3 linked regions of the Cupriavidus taiwanensis LMG 19424 genome follow. The protein of the gene in region 1 interacts with the protein of each later gene in a pairwise test. Links are inferred from orthologs where the notes say so. Each region holds a gene or a part of one and is shown on either strand. Other genes may lie near its edges.

Evidence for each region. Proteins that work in one complex are often made in the same cells at the same time.
Region 2: the proteins of RALTA_RS24310 (region 1) and secB interact in binary tests that used the Escherichia coli proteins (3 or more experiments, as listed by UniProt). The link is inferred for Cupriavidus taiwanensis LMG 19424 from one-to-one orthologs.
Region 3: the proteins of RALTA_RS24310 (region 1) and lysA interact in binary tests that used the Escherichia coli proteins (3 or more experiments, as listed by UniProt). The link is inferred for Cupriavidus taiwanensis LMG 19424 from one-to-one orthologs.

Annotation. Positions count from the first base shown.
Region 1 is NC_010530.1:1,954,294-1,958,804, forward strand. The notes cover bases 1,001-3,741. They hold RALTA_RS24310 (response regulator transcription factor), read right to left. Parts: upstream 2,861-3,741; coding sequence 2,141-2,860; downstream 1,001-2,140. Other genes in these bases: RALTA_RS24305 (sensor histidine kinase), read right to left, coding at 1,001-2,144; RALTA_RS24315 (ligand-gated channel protein), read left to right, coding at 3,135-3,741. Also shown: RALTA_RS24300 (fimbrial protein), read right to left, coding at 1-357; more of RALTA_RS24305, read right to left, coding at 735-1,000; more of RALTA_RS24315, read left to right, coding at 3,742-4,511. UniProt on the Escherichia coli protein: Response regulator member of the two-component regulatory system CpxA/CpxR which responds to envelope stress response by activating expression of downstream genes including cpxP, degP, dsbA and ppiA.
Region 2 is NC_010528.1:280,146-284,781, forward strand. The notes cover bases 1,242-4,107. They hold secB (protein-export chaperone SecB), read left to right. Parts: upstream 1,242-2,348; coding sequence 2,349-2,867; downstream 2,868-4,107. Other genes in these bases: RALTA_RS01355 (rhodanese-like domain-containing protein), read left to right, coding at 1,403-1,816; grxC (glutaredoxin 3), read left to right, coding at 1,895-2,152; RALTA_RS01370 (NAD(P)H-dependent glycerol-3-phosphate dehydrogenase), read left to right, coding at 2,982-3,998; RALTA_RS01375 (Bug family tripartite tricarboxylate transporter substrate binding protein), read left to right, coding at 4,037-4,107. Outside these bases: RALTA_RS01345 (S41 family peptidase), read right to left, coding at 1-275; gpmA (2,3-diphosphoglycerate-dependent phosphoglycerate mutase), read right to left, coding at 455-1,201; more of RALTA_RS01375, read left to right, coding at 4,108-4,636. UniProt on the Escherichia coli protein: One of the proteins required for the normal export of some preproteins out of the cell cytoplasm. It is a molecular chaperone that binds to a subset of precursor proteins, maintaining them in a translocation-competent state.
Region 3 is NC_010528.1:3,074,166-3,078,934, forward strand. Bases 1,242-4,240 are described here. They hold lysA (diaminopimelate decarboxylase), read left to right. Parts: upstream 1,242-2,110; coding sequence 2,111-3,370; downstream 3,371-4,240. Other genes in these bases: RALTA_RS14135 (penicillin-binding protein 1A), read left to right, coding at 1,242-1,324; cyaY (iron donor protein CyaY), read right to left, coding at 1,406-1,741; RALTA_RS14145 (hypothetical protein), read left to right, coding at 1,887-2,108; msrQ (protein-methionine-sulfoxide reductase heme-binding subunit MsrQ), read right to left, coding at 3,397-4,095; msrP (protein-methionine-sulfoxide reductase catalytic subunit MsrP), read right to left, coding at 4,095-4,240. Outside these bases: more of RALTA_RS14135, read left to right, coding at 1-1,241; more of msrP, read right to left, coding at 4,241-4,769. UniProt on the Escherichia coli protein: Specifically catalyzes the decarboxylation of meso-diaminopimelate (meso-DAP) to L-lysine. Is not active against the DD- or LL-isomers of diaminopimelate.

The sequences.
Region 1 (4,511 bases):
GATCTGCACGTTCTGGGCGCCGCCTGCGTCCAGGATCAGGTTGCCAGTGGCGGCGTCCGTGGTAGGGCCTGCCTCGAAGAACGTATGCACGTTGCCGGTGTTCGGCGTGCAGTTGGTCAGCGCAATATTGAACGGCGTTTGCCCCGCAACCTTGCCGATCCCGTTCAGGGTCGAGGCAGAAACCACCGGAAGTGTCACGGTGAAGTCATGGCTGTTCGTGCCGTTGCCGTTGATGGTGCAAGTCTGGGCGGTGATGTTGCCATTGAAGGTGATGGTGCCATCGGCGGCATGGGCAAACTGCGCGCCCATGGCGGTACCGGCGACGATCAGAGCGGCGAGAAGCTTGTGATGGGTCATGATGGGTGATTCAGAGGTTGGTAGGTCAATGGCTTGCGGATCCGGGGGATCCCGCCTTGCCCCGTGCTGCGTGCAACTGCCGATCAGGTTGTGCAGTTGCCGGCCGCCCCGGGGACAAGTGGAATATAGGGATGGCGCTTAATGCCACCAATCAGGCAAGCCTTAGATCTCGTTCGGAATTTTCCCTTTGACAGGCGCAGATAACGCCATGATGCGTTGACGCCACCGGAGCCCGTCCGGATGCCCGATCGGGGCGAGGCTGGCTTCAGGAGATGCCCGCGGCTGCGAGAGAGAGATGGCGCCTGGGCTGGAGCGCGGCAGCCAGGCGCAGACGGCTCCTTACGGGCCGCGCGGCTGCGCGGGCGTTGCGGCGCGTGTCAGGCCTGTCGCGGCAGACGCACCGAAACCGCCAGCCCGCGCGGCATCGCATTGCGGGCCCACACCGTGCCGCCATGCGAGGTGATGCCGGCGTGGGCAATGCTGAGCCCAAGCCCTGCGCCCGACGGATCGCCGGGGCCGCTGCGCACGCGATAGAACGGTTCGAACAGGCTGGCCAGCGCCTCGGCCGGCACGCCGGGTCCGCCGTCGACGATGTCAAGCCGGATCGCTTCCGCGTCGGCCTCCAGTGTCACACTCACCGGCACGGCCGGGTCGGTGTACCGGATGGCATTGCGCAGGATGTTCTCGATGGCGCTGCCCAGCGCCACGGCATCGGCGTCGAAGATCAGTTCGTCCGGCGCGGTCCAGTGGATTGCCACGTCGCGCGCCGCGGCCTCGAAGCGCGCGTCGGCGACGATCACGCCGACCAGTTCGGCAAGGTCGATGGGGCTGCGCACCGGCGCCATGGCATGCAGCCGCGCCAGCTGCAGCGTGCGCTCGACCAGCGCATCGAGCCGCCCGGTCTCGCGCTCGATGCGATCGAACTGCAGCGCGAGCGTGGCATCTCGCCGGCGCGCCAGCTCCAGCGACAGGCGCAGCCGCCCCAGCGGCGAGCGCAGCTCATGCGCAATATTGCGCAGCAGTTGCTCGCGCCAGTCCACCAGGCGCTGCAGCCGGTCCGCCATGGCGTCGAAATCGCGCGCGAGCTGCCCGAGTTCGTCGGCGCGGCGGGCCAGCACCGGCGGCGTGCGCGTGGCCAGGGCGCCATCGGCCAGCGCCTGCGTGGCTTCGCGCAAGCGCCGCACCGGGCCAGCCACGTGCCGCGTCAGGGCCCAGCACAGCGGCGCCGACACCGCCAGCGCGAACAGGCCGAGCGCCAGCGCCACCGGCGACAGGTGCAGCACCTCCCAGCGCGACGAATCGAAGGGCAGGAACAGCAGCAGCACCTCGCTGCCATCCGGCAGCGCGATCGGCTGCGGGTCCCACCATGACACGCGCGCGCCGGGCCGGGGGACATGCGCAACCGCATGGCCGATCATGCCCGCGCGCCACATCGGCACGATGCGGTCGGCGAGGTGGTTGCGCAGCCGTGTCGGCAGCTGCCGGCCCAGCATGTCCTGCAGCGCGTGGTCGACGATATAGACGTCCAGCGCCGAGTCATGCGAATCCATCGCCCGCAGCCAGCGCCGCAGCCCGGGACGCCCCTGGGTCCGCGCGACCTCGACCGCGTCCTGCGTCAGCGCGGCGGGGCTCAGGCCGTCGAGCGCCTCGAAGCGGTACCAGGCCACCGCCGCAGTCAGCGCCATGCCGATGCCGACGATCGCGGCCATGCCGAGCCAGAAGGTGAGGAAGTTGCGCCAGAACAGCGGCAGCGGAAACAGCGCGCGCACGCGCCGCCAGCCGTTCACGGCGCCTGCACCAGCAGATAGCCCTGGCCGCGCAGGTTGCGGATGCGCAGCGGCGACGTGGTGCCGTCGAGCGACAGCTTGCGGCGCAGCGCGCTGACGTGTGTGTCGAGGCTTCTGTCGTAGCGCTCGGGCGCACGTCCCAGCGCGAAGCGGCCGATTTCTTCGCGCGCGACCACCCTGCCCGCCGAGCGCATCAGGATTTCCAGCACGCGCTGCTCGGCGCCGGTCAGCGTGGACCGCGCCGCGCCGTGGATGGCTTCGCCGGAGGCCAGGTTCAGGCGCAGCGCGCCGGCCTCCAGCCACGGACTGGCGCCGGCGGCCGGCATCGCGCACTGGAAGCGGCGCAGCACGGCGTGCATGCGCGCGCGCAGTTCGCGCGGGCTGAAGGGCTTGCTCAGGTAGTCGTCGGCGCCCAGTTCCAGTCCGAGCACGCGGTCGGCCTCGTCGCCATGCGCGGTGAACATGATCACCGGCCGCTGCGAGCGCGCCCGGTGCAGCCGCAGCAGGTCCAGGCCATTGCCGTCGGGCAGCATCAGGTCCAGCAGCGCGACATCGTAGTCATTGCGGGCGAGCAGGGTCTCGCCCTGTTCGCGGGTGTGCGCCAGCGTGACGGTGCAGTGGTCGGGCTCCAGGTACTCGCGCAGCATCTGCGCCAGCTCAAGGTCATCGTCGATCAGCAGCACGCGCGCGGGCGGCGTGTGTGAGCACATCAGCATCAGCTTGCCGGGAGCCTGGCAGGCAAGTCGGTGGCAGCCGGTCCCCGGTTCCGTCAAGAAACGTCAAGAAAACAAAAGCTTTCCAAAGTGACTGGTAAGCAATTTGCATACACAATTCTAATATGAGAATGATTGTTATTTGCATGCAGTGGGGAAAATAATGAGGGACAGGCAGGCGGCCGCAAGCGGTTCGGCATTGATGGCGGCAGCACGGGCAATGGTTGGGGCGGCATCATCGGGTGGCATGCCGCGGGGCATTCCGCGGGGCCAATGGATGAAGGGTCTGGCAGCGGTCTGCGCAGCCTCGGGCATGGCGGGCGCCTGGGCCCAGGCGCAGGAATCCAAGGCGGAAGCTACCCTTGCCACCGTGGTGGTGACCGCGTCGGGCAGCGCGCAGGACATCCGCGATGCGCCCGCGTCGATCAGCGTGGTAACGCGCTCGGACCTGGAAAACAAGGCTTACCGCGACATCAATGACGCGCTGGTGGACGTGCCGGGCGTGATCGTCAGCGGCGGCGGCGACCGCACCGACATCAGCCTGCGCGGCATGGGCGCCAAGTACACACAGGTGCTGATCGACGGCAAGCGGCAGAGTTCGCGCGAGACCCGCACCAACTCCGATTCGTCCGGCGTCGAGAGCAGCTGGACCCCGCCGCTGGCCGCGATCGAGCGCATCGAGGTGGTGCGTGGCCCGATGTCCTCGCTGTATGGCTCCGATGCCATGGGCGGCGTGGTCAACATCATTACGCGCAAGGTGCCGAAGCAATGGACCGGCGAGCTGCGCGGCGATGCCACGCTGCAGCAGCACAGCGACTCGGGCAACCAGTACCAGGGCAACTTCTACCTGGCCGGACCGCTCAAGAGCGACCTGCTGGGGCTGCAGCTGTACGGCCAGAGCACGCACCGCATCGAGGACGACATCGATTACGGCTTCCGCGGCCGCCGCGCCGAGAGCCTGACCGCCAAGCTGGCGCTGACGCCCACGCGCCAGCACGACATCGTGTTCGAGGCCACCGGCATGCGCCAGCAGCGCAGCGAGACCGTGGGCAAGACCGTGCCGCCGCTGCCGCCCGGCACGCCGTGCCCGCGCACCGGCTGCCCAACCTCGTCCGAAACCGACTACCGCAGCGAAAAGTACGCGTTGTCGCATACCGGCCGCTGGGGCTTCGGCGTCTCCGACAGCTATATCCAGCAAGAGGAGTTCGACAACCGCAGCCGCCGGATGAAAATCAAGAACCTGAACGCGCGCACCAGCTGGGCCATGCCGCTGGGCAACCACATGCTGTCGGTCGGCGCCGAATACCTGAACCAGCGCCTGAACGACCAGACCGGCAATCAGATCGCGGGCGGCCCGAACCGGGTCGAGCGCTACCAGTGGGCCATGTTTGCCGAGGACGAATGGCGCCTGGCGCAGAGCTTTGCGCTGACCGGCGGCGTGCGCATGGACCATGACCAGAACTTCGGCCAGCACTACAGCCCGCGCCTGTATGGCGTCTGGCACGCGGCCGAGCGCTGGACCGTCAAGGGCGGCGTGTCCACCGGCTTCCGCGCGCCGGACCTGCGCCAGACCGTGGCCGGCTGGGGCCAGACCAGCCGCGGCGGCAACATGTACGGCAATCCGGACCTGAAGCCCGAGACCATGGTGTCGCAG
Region 2 (4,636 bases), on another replicon or contig:
TGCAGTTCCTTGAAATCCTTCTCGTCGAGGTAGGACGAGTGCGGGTCCAGACTGGCGACCATGCCCTTGATGGCTTCGGTCAGCAGCTTCTTGTCATCGACCGGCTCCACGTACTCGCGCTTGATCTGCCCGAAGATATCGGCCATCAGCCGCAACTGGTCCAGCGGCAGGGGCCCCGATGAATTCTGCGCGGTCGCCGAAATCTGCAGCGTGGCGAGCACGCCGGCGACGAGGCCGACAGAAACTAGGCTGATGTTCTTGAGCGTCTTGCGCATGAGGGCTGCCTGAACTTGTACGCGAAGTACGGGTGTACGGTATGGGGATTATGCCGGCTGCGGCCGCCCGGCGCCGGGCGGTTTGTCCGACAGTATAAGTGCGAGTGGAGAAATGGGCCTGTCCCGTCCCGGCTCAGGGTGGGCGGCCGCACATCTGCGCGCGGCCGCCCGGGCGGGTCTCAGCGCGCCTTGCCCTGGCTGGCCACCGCCGCCAGCGAGGCGGCGATGGCTTCCTGGTCACCCAGGTAGTAGTGGCGCAGGGGGCGCAGGTCGGCGTCCAGCTCGTAGACAAGGGGGGTGCCGTTGGGGATGTTGAGGCCGACGATGTCGTCATCCGAAATCTGGTCCAGGTATTTCACCAGCGCGCGGATGCTGTTGCCATGGGCGGCAATGACCACGCGCTTGCCGGATTGGATGTCGGGGGCGATGGATTCGTTCCACAGCGGCATGACGCGCGCCACGGTGTCCTTCAGGCACTCGGTCAGCGGGATCTCGTTGCGCGGCACATTGGCGTAGCGCGGATCGTCGTACGAGGCGCGCGGATCGGTCGGCTCCAGCGCCGGCGGCGGCGTGTCGTAGCTGCGGCGCCAGACCAGCACCTGTTCGTCGCCGAACTTGGCGGCGGTCTCGGACTTGTTCAGGCCGGCCAGGGCGCCGTAGTGGCGCTCGTTCAGGCGCCATTCGTTGCGCACCGGAATCCACATCAGGTCCATTTCATCCTGCACGTGCCAGAGTGTGCGGATGGCGCGCTTGAGCACCGAGGTGTAGGCCACGTCGAAGCCCATGCCGGCTTCCTTGAGCAGTTTGCCGGCCTGGCGCGCCTGGGCGGCGCCGGTCTCGGTCAGGTCGACGTCGACCCAGCCGGTAAAGCGGTTTTCGAGGTTCCACGTGGATTCGCCGTGGCGGATGAGGACGAGCTTGTACATGCTGCTGCTTCCAGAGAGTAGGTAACCTGCATGCGTCCGCGCCGTCACCTGGAGGGGCCGTGAAAACAGGCCATGACGGGATTCGGCAAACCTCCCATGTCTCGGACAGGCGACAATGGCGGATGGCCGTGCAACGGCAGGGCCTGGACGCCAAACCGCGTATTTTATAATGCCGCCGACCCAACCTACCGGAAAGCCAACGTGAATTTCTTCGCCGACTATAACAACCTCGCCCTGATCGCCCTCGCCGTGGTGTCGGGCGGCCTGCTGGCCTGGCCCGCGATTTCGCGCAGCGCGGGCGGCAAGTCGGTCAATACGGCCACCGCGACCCAGCTGATCAACAAGCGCGGCGCCGTCGTGGTCGACATCCGCGAACCCGCCGAGTACGCCAAGGGGCACCTGCCGCAGGCCAAGAGCGCGCCGCTGGCCGACCTGGCCTCGCGCGCCGCCGGGCTTGCAAAGGACAAGGCCGCCCCCATCATCGTGGTATGCCAGACCGGCCAGCGCTCGGGCAAGGCCCAGGCAGCGCTGAAGGAAGCCGGTTACAGTGAGATCTACGCGCTCGAGGGTGGCATTGCCGCCTGGCAGCAGGCCGGCCTGCCGCTGGTGAAGTAAGCCCGGCAGCCTGTCGTAACCGTCACGGCGCGCCCCGGCCAGGCCGGGCGCGCCCCATTGCATTCAAGGAGACCCCACATGGCCCGCGTCGTCATGTACAGCACCGTGGTGTGCCCGTATTGCGTCATGGCTGAACGCCTGCTCAAGTCCCGCGGCGTGGAAACGATCGAGAAGATCCTGATCGACCGCGAACCGGGCAAGCGTGAAGAGATGATGAGCCGCACCGGCCGCCGCACCGTGCCGCAAATCTACATCGACGACACCCACGTGGGCGGCTTCGACGACCTTTCGGCGCTCGACCGTCAGGGCGGCCTGGTGCCCCTGCTGGCTGCCTGAGTCGCCTTGGGACGGTCCCGGCGAAGAATCGTCTGATTTCGCGCGGGGCGGTCCCGGCATTCCCTGCGGCGCGGGTGAATTCGCCACCCGCGTCATGTACCATATGCGTTTTCCCCGGGCACCGGCCTGCCTTGCACGATGCAGGCGCCGCCGCCGTACCCGACACGCATCCAGCCCATCCTCCCGGAAGCCTTTCATGAGCGACCAGCAAAACACCCAGCAGGACGATCAACCCTTCTTCAACATCCAGCGTGTCTACCTGAAGGACATGTCGCTGGAGCAGCCCAACTCGCCGGCCATCTTCCTGGAATCGGAAGCCCCGTCGGTGGAAGTGCAGGTCAACGTCGGCGCTTCGCAGCTGCAGGAAGGCATCTTCGAGGTGGTGGTGACCGGTACCGTGACGACCAAGGTGCAGGACAAGGTTGCCTTCCTGGTTGAAGCGCACCAGGCCGGTATCTTCGATATCCGCAACGTGCCGGTCGAGCAGCTGGATCCGCTGCTGGGCATTGCGTGCCCCACCATCCTCTACCCGTACCTGCGCGGCAATATCGCCGACGTGATCACGCGCGCCGGCTTCCAGGCCATCCACCTGTCGGAAATCAACTTCCAGGCGCTGTACGAGCAACGCCTGCAGGCCGCCATGGAAGAAGCCCAGGGTGCCGAAGGCGGCAACAGCGGCATCGTGATGCCCGACGGCAGCCAGGCCCGCCACTGATCCCGGCAACCTGCGCCATCCACTGAAACGGGGCTGCGGCCCCGTTTTGCCTTTGGGCTACCATCGTTGGCGCAAGCCGCCGAAGCGCTTGCGCCATCATCTGTTCGAGCTGCCATGAAACTGACCTTCCTCGGTGCCGGGGCGTGGGGCACGGCCCTTGCCAGCCATGCCGCCGCCACCAATGACGTGGTGTTGTGGGGACGTGACCCGGCGCAGCTCGGGGCGATTGCGGCCACGCACGAGAACGCCGCCTACCTGCCCGGCGTGAAGCTGTCCGCGCGGCTGGCGGTGCAGGCGGATTTCGAGCTGGCGGTGGCGCACGCCGCCGACGATCCGGACGGCATCGTGGTGGTGGCCACGCCGGTGGCGGGCCTGCGCGAGATGACGCGCAGGCTGGCCGCGCGCAGCGCCAGGCCGGTGTCGATGCTGTGGCTGTGCAAGGGCTTCGAGGCCGGCACCCACCTGCTGCCGCACCAGATGGTGAGGGCCGAGCTGGACGCCGCCGGGCGTACCGAAGGCTTTGCCTATGGCGTGCTGAGCGGTCCCAGTTTTGCCCGCGAGGTGGCCCAGGGCCTGCCCTGCGCGCTGACCGTGGCGGGCACCGAGCCTTCGCTGGCGGACCGCGCGCAGGCGGCTTTCCACCATCACGCCATGCGCATCTACGGCAGCGATGACCTGACCGGCGTCGAAGTCGGTGGGGCGGTCAAGAATGTGCTGGCGATCGCCACCGGCGCCAGCGACGGGCTGGGCCTGGGGCTGAACGCGCGCGCCGCGCTGGTGACGCGCGGGCTGGCCGAGATGACGCGGCTGGGCCTGGCGCTGGGCGGCCGGGTCGAGACCTTCATGGGCCTGGCCGGCGTGGGCGACCTGATCCTGACCGCCACGGGCGACCTGTCGCGCAACCGCAAGGTCGGCCAGCAGCTGGCGTCGGGGCAGAGCCTGGAGCAGGTCCTGGCAGGGCTGGGGCACGTTGCCGAAGGCGTGCGCTGTGCCCAGGCGGTGGCCGAGCTGGCCGCCACGCACGGCATCGAAATGCCGATTGCGCGCGCCGTCTGCGCGGTGCTGTTCGACGGGCTCAGCGCCGCCGACGCGGTGGCGCAGCTGCTGCAACGCGACGCGCGCGACGAATGAGTGGCCGCGTTCCTACCTGTTTCTGAGCCTACGCATCCATGTCAACACGACGCCAGGCGCTGATCGCGCTCGCTGCCGCCTGCGCCGCCGGAGCCTCCGGCAGCGCGTTCGCACAACCGTGGCCGGCGCGGCCGATCCGCATGGTGGTGCCGTTCCCGCCGGGCTCGTCGCCCGACCTGATCGCGCGCCTCCTGACCGAAAAGCTGGCCGCCGCGCTGGGCCAGCCGGTGGTGGTGGAAAACCGCCCGGGCGCCGGCGGCAACATCGGCACCGGCATGGTGGCGCGCGCCGCGCCGGACGGCTACACGCTGCTATTCACCATCAACGGCCCGCTGGTGACCGCGCCCACGCTGTCGCGCAACCTCAACTACGACCCGTTCCGCCAGCTGGCCCCGGTGACGCTGGTGGCGACCTCGCCCAACGTGCTGGTGGTCGATGCGCGGCTGCCGGCGCACAACCTGCGCGAGTTCGTCGCGCTGGCGCGGTCCCGGGCCGGTGAACTGAACTATGGCTCGCCCGGCAACGGCAGCGCCTCGCACCTGGCGATGGAGCAGCTGAAGGCGATGGCGGGCGTCGACCTGCAGCACGTGCCGTATCCCGGCTTCCCGCAGGTCACCACGGCGATGGTCGGCGGGCAG
Region 3 (4,769 bases), on another replicon or contig:
CATCGACGATGCGCTGGTCGAGCATCCGGGCAGCGGCGACCTGCGCTCGGCGGTGGTCACCAGCGTGTCGCCCAAGCAGGTCAAGGCGACGCTGCTGTCCGGCGAAGTGGCGACCATCGAAGGCGCGGCGCTGCGCTTTATCGCGCCGTCGCTGTCGGCCAACGCGCAGCCCAAGATGAAGATGCGCCCCGGCGCGGTGATTCGCGTGACGCAGGACGAGAAGAACAACTGGTCGGTGACGCAGCTGCCGGAAGTGGCCGCGGCGTTCGTGTCGATCAACCCGCAGGATGGCGAGATCCGCTCGATGGTGGGCGGCTTCGACTTCAACCGCAACAAGTTCAACCGCGTGACCCAGGCCTGGCGGCAGCCTGGGTCCAGCTTCAAGCCTTTCATCTACTCGGCTGCGCTGGAAAAGGGCTTCTCCCCGGCCACGGTGATCAATGACGCGCCGCTGACGATCGGCCCCGATACCGGCGGCCAGGTGTGGGAACCCAAGAACTACGACGGCCGCTTCGAGGGCCCGATGACCATGCGCCGCGCGCTGGCCAAGTCCAAGAACCTGGTTTCGGTGCGGATCCTGCGCGCGATCGGCACGCAGTACGCGCAGGACTACATCACCCGCTTCGGCTTCGAGGCAGACAAGCATCCGGCCTACCTGCCGATGGCGCTGGGCTCGGGCGCGGTGACGCCGCTGCAGATGGCCGGTGCCTATTCGGTATTTGCCAACGGCGGCTACCGCGTCAACCCCTACCTGATCCAGAAGGTGGTCGATGCGCGCGGCAACGTGATCTCTGAAACCCGTCCGCAACGCGCCGGCACCGACGCCGTGCGGGTGCTCGACGCGCGCACGGCCTTTATCGCCGACACCATGCTGCGCGACGTGGTCCGCTACGGCACGGCCAACAGCGCCAAGCAGCGCCTGGGCCGCAATGACCTGGCCGGCAAGACCGGCACCACCAACGACGCGGTCGATGCCTGGTTCGCCGGCTACACCCCCAACCTGGTAGCGATCGCCTGGATGGGCTACGACCAGCCCAAGAGCCTGGGCGTGCGCGAAACCGGCGGCGGCCTGGCCCTGCCGATCTGGGTCAGCTACATGAGCAAGGCACTCAAGGGCGTGCCGGAGTCGCCGGAACGGCCCGCGCCCGAGGGCGTGCTGATGGTGGGCGGCGACTGGACCTTCGAAGAAAACGCCGGCGGCGCCGGCGTGGCGTCGGTGGGCCTGGGCGATCCGTGGCCGGGCAAGCCGGAGGAATCGACAAACCCGCCGGCCGATACCGAGCAAGAGAAACGCAAGATCCTCGAGATGTTCGGCGGCGCCTAAGGGCGCTCGCCAGACAGCAAAAAGCCGGCCGCGACGCCGGCTTTTCTTCTTGTGCGCCAGGCGCGCCGCGGGACGCCGGGGTCAGTGAAAGCTGAGACTGGCGCCCGCCTGCTCGCTGACATAGCCCGACAGCGCCGCGTACAGTTCGCCGCCGTTGCGCGTATCGATCCAGCGCTCGCCGTCGCGGCGGAAGTGGAAGCCGCCGGCGCGCGCGGCCACCCAGAGTTCCTGCATCGGCGCCTGGCTGTTGATGATGATCTTGGAACCGTTCTCGAATTCCAGTTCCATCACGTTGCCGGTGCGGCTGATTTCAATGTCGGCGTCGGCCGCGTCGGCGGCCGCCTCGACAGCGGCTTCGATGCGGTCCAGCTCGCGCGTGGCCAGGGCCAGGAACTCGCTTTCGCTCAAGGGGGGCATGCTAAACTCCGAGACCGCCGTTGCCGCCGCTGCCCGGACCGGGCGTACGTGGCGAGAACGGCTTTTTTTGTTAAGAATCCTCCGGATGGCCGGCCAGCGCGCCGGGCCATCCAACGCCTTGCCAACAAGCCAAAAGGACGACCCGATGCTGCGTCGTGTTGCGATTGTATCGGCGTTTGCCGCCGCCCTTGCGATGCCCCTGCTGGGCGGATGCGGTATCCGCGGGCCGCTGACCCTGCCCAAGGTGCCGCCCGAGCCGACCCCGCCGACCGTGCCGGATCCGGGCCTGGGCCGTGCCGATGCCGTGCCGCCTGCAGCGGCCACGCCGGCACCGGCATCGTCCCCCGCCGCCCCCACCACCCGATAACCATGACCGCATTTTTCCATCGCCAGGACGGCGCGCTTGCCGTCGAGCAGGTGCCGCTGGCGCGCATCGCCGCCGAGTTCGGCACGCCTACCTATGTCTATTCGCGTGCGGCGCTGACCGCCGCGTATCAGGCCTACGCCGCCGCCTGCGCGGGCCGCAAGGCGCAGGTCCAGTACGCGATGAAGGCCAACTCCAACCTGGCGGTGCTGCAGGTGTTCGCCCGCCTCGGCGCGGGCTTCGACATCGTCTCGGGCGGCGAACTCAAACGCGTGCTGGCTGCCGGTGGCGATCCGCGCAAGGTGGTGTTCTCGGGCGTGGGCAAGAGCGCGGCCGAAATGGAGCTGGCGCTGGCGCAGGACGTGCGCTGCTTCAACGTCGAGTCGATCCCCGAGCTGGACCGGCTGAACGAAGTGGCCGGCCGCGTCGGCAAGCGTGCGCGCGTGTCGCTGCGCATCAACCCCGACGTCGACGCCAGGACCCATCCCTATATCTCCACCGGCCTGAAGGGCAACAAGTTCGGCATTGCATTCGAGGACGTGTTGCCGACCTACCGCGCCGCCGCCGCGCTGCCGCACCTGGCGGTGACCGGCATCGACTGCCATATCGGTTCGCAGATCACCGAGGTCGAGCCCTACCTGGAAGCGCTGGACAAGGTGCTGGACGTGGTCGAGGCGCTCGAGCGCGAAGGCATCAGCCTGGAACACATCGACGTGGGCGGCGGCCTGGGCATCACCTACACCGACGAAACCCCGCCGGACATCACCGGCTTCGCCACCACGCTGCTGGAGCGCGTCGCCGCGCGCGGCCACGGCCACCGCGAGGTGCTGTTCGAGCCGGGCCGCTCGCTGGTGGGCAACGCCGGCGTGCTGCTGACGCAGGTGGAATTCCTCAAGCCGGGCGCGGCCAAGAACTTCTGCATCGTCGACGCCGCCATGAACGACCTGGCCCGTCCGGCCATGTACGAGGCCTACCACCGCATCGAGCCGGTGGCGCTGCGCGACGGCGCGGCCGTGACCTACGACATCGTCGGCCCGGTGTGCGAATCCGGTGACTGGCTCGGCCGCGACCGTGCGCTGGCCGTGCAGCCTGGCGACCTGCTGGCGGTGATGTCGGCCGGCGCCTACGGCTTCACCATGAGTTCCAACTACAACACGCGCCCGCGCGCCGCCGAAGTGATGGTCGACGGCGCCAGGGTGCATCTGGTGCGCGAGCGCGAGCTGGTCGAAGACCTGTTCCGCGACGAGCGCCTGCTGCAGGACTGAGTCCCCCAGGCCCGGCCCGCCGCTGCCTACGCGGCGGGCTGGCGCGTCCCCGCGGCTGGCTTGCGCAGCCGCCACCACAGCCGCATCCCCAGCAGCACGAACACCACCGCTGCGTAGATCGACACCTCGCCGAAGTCGTTCTTGCCCGCCTTGTGCCACCAGTAATGCAGGATGGCCAGCACCGCGATGGCATAGACCAGCCGGTGCAGCGCCTGCCAGCGCTTGCCGCCGAGGCGGCGCACCATGCCGTTGGTCGAGGTCAGCGCCAGCGGCACCATCAGCATGAAGGCGGTAAAGCCAACCGTGATGAAGGGCCGCTTGTACACGTCCTTGATCATGTAGGCCACGTCAAAGCCGCGATCCACGCCGATCCACAGCAGGAAGTGCTGCAAGCCGTAGAAGAACGCAAACAAACCCAGCATGCGCCGCATCCGGATCAGCCAGTTCCAGCCGGTGAGGCGGCGCAGCGGCGTGATCGCCAGCGTCAGGCACAGCATCACCAGCGTCCAGGTGCCGGTCGAACGCGTGACGAATTCGAGCGGGTTGGCGCCGTACTGTCCGGTCGCGCCCAGGTACAGCAGCCGCACGAACGGCAGCAGCGCCAGTACCCAGATCAGCACCTTGAGCGCGCGCACCCGCTGCGGCGCCAGCGTCGCCAGGCCTGCCGGCTTGCGCACGGCGGCCGCGGCGGCAGAGGAAGAGGTAGCCATGCGCTCGCCTTGCATCAGAAGAACTTCTTCAGGTCCATGCCCTGGTACAGCGCTGCCACCTGCTGGCCATAGCCATTGAACGGCAGGGTCTTGCGCTTGGGCGCGAACAGCGCGCCAAAGCCGCTGCCGCGCTCTTCGCCGATGCGGCGCTCGGTGGCCTGGCTCCAGCGCGGATGGTCGACGTCCGGGTTCACGTTCGAATAGAAACCATACTCCTGCGGCGCGGCCAGGTTCCAGCTGGTCGGGGGCTGCTTGTCGACAAAGCGGATCTTCACGATCGACTTGGCGCTCTTGAAGCCGTATTTCCACGGCACCACCATGCGCACCGGCGCGCCGTTCTGGTTGGGCAGCACCTCGCCGTAGAGGCCGAAGGTCAGCAGCGCCAGCGGATGCGTGGCTTCATCCATGCGCAGGCCCTCGCTGTACGGCCAGTCGAGCACGCCGCTGCTGATGCCGGGCATCTGCTTCTTGTCAGCCAGCGTGATGAACTGCACGTACTTCGCCCCGGGCTGTGGCTCGACGCGGCGAATCAGCTCGGCCAGCGGATAGCCGATCCAGGGAATTACCATCGACCAGCCCTCGACGCAGCGCAGCCGGTAGACGCGCTCCTCCATCGGCGCCAGTTTGGTCAGTTCGTCGAGGTCATAGACCTTCGGCTTCTTCACCAGCCCTTCGACCGCCACCTGCCA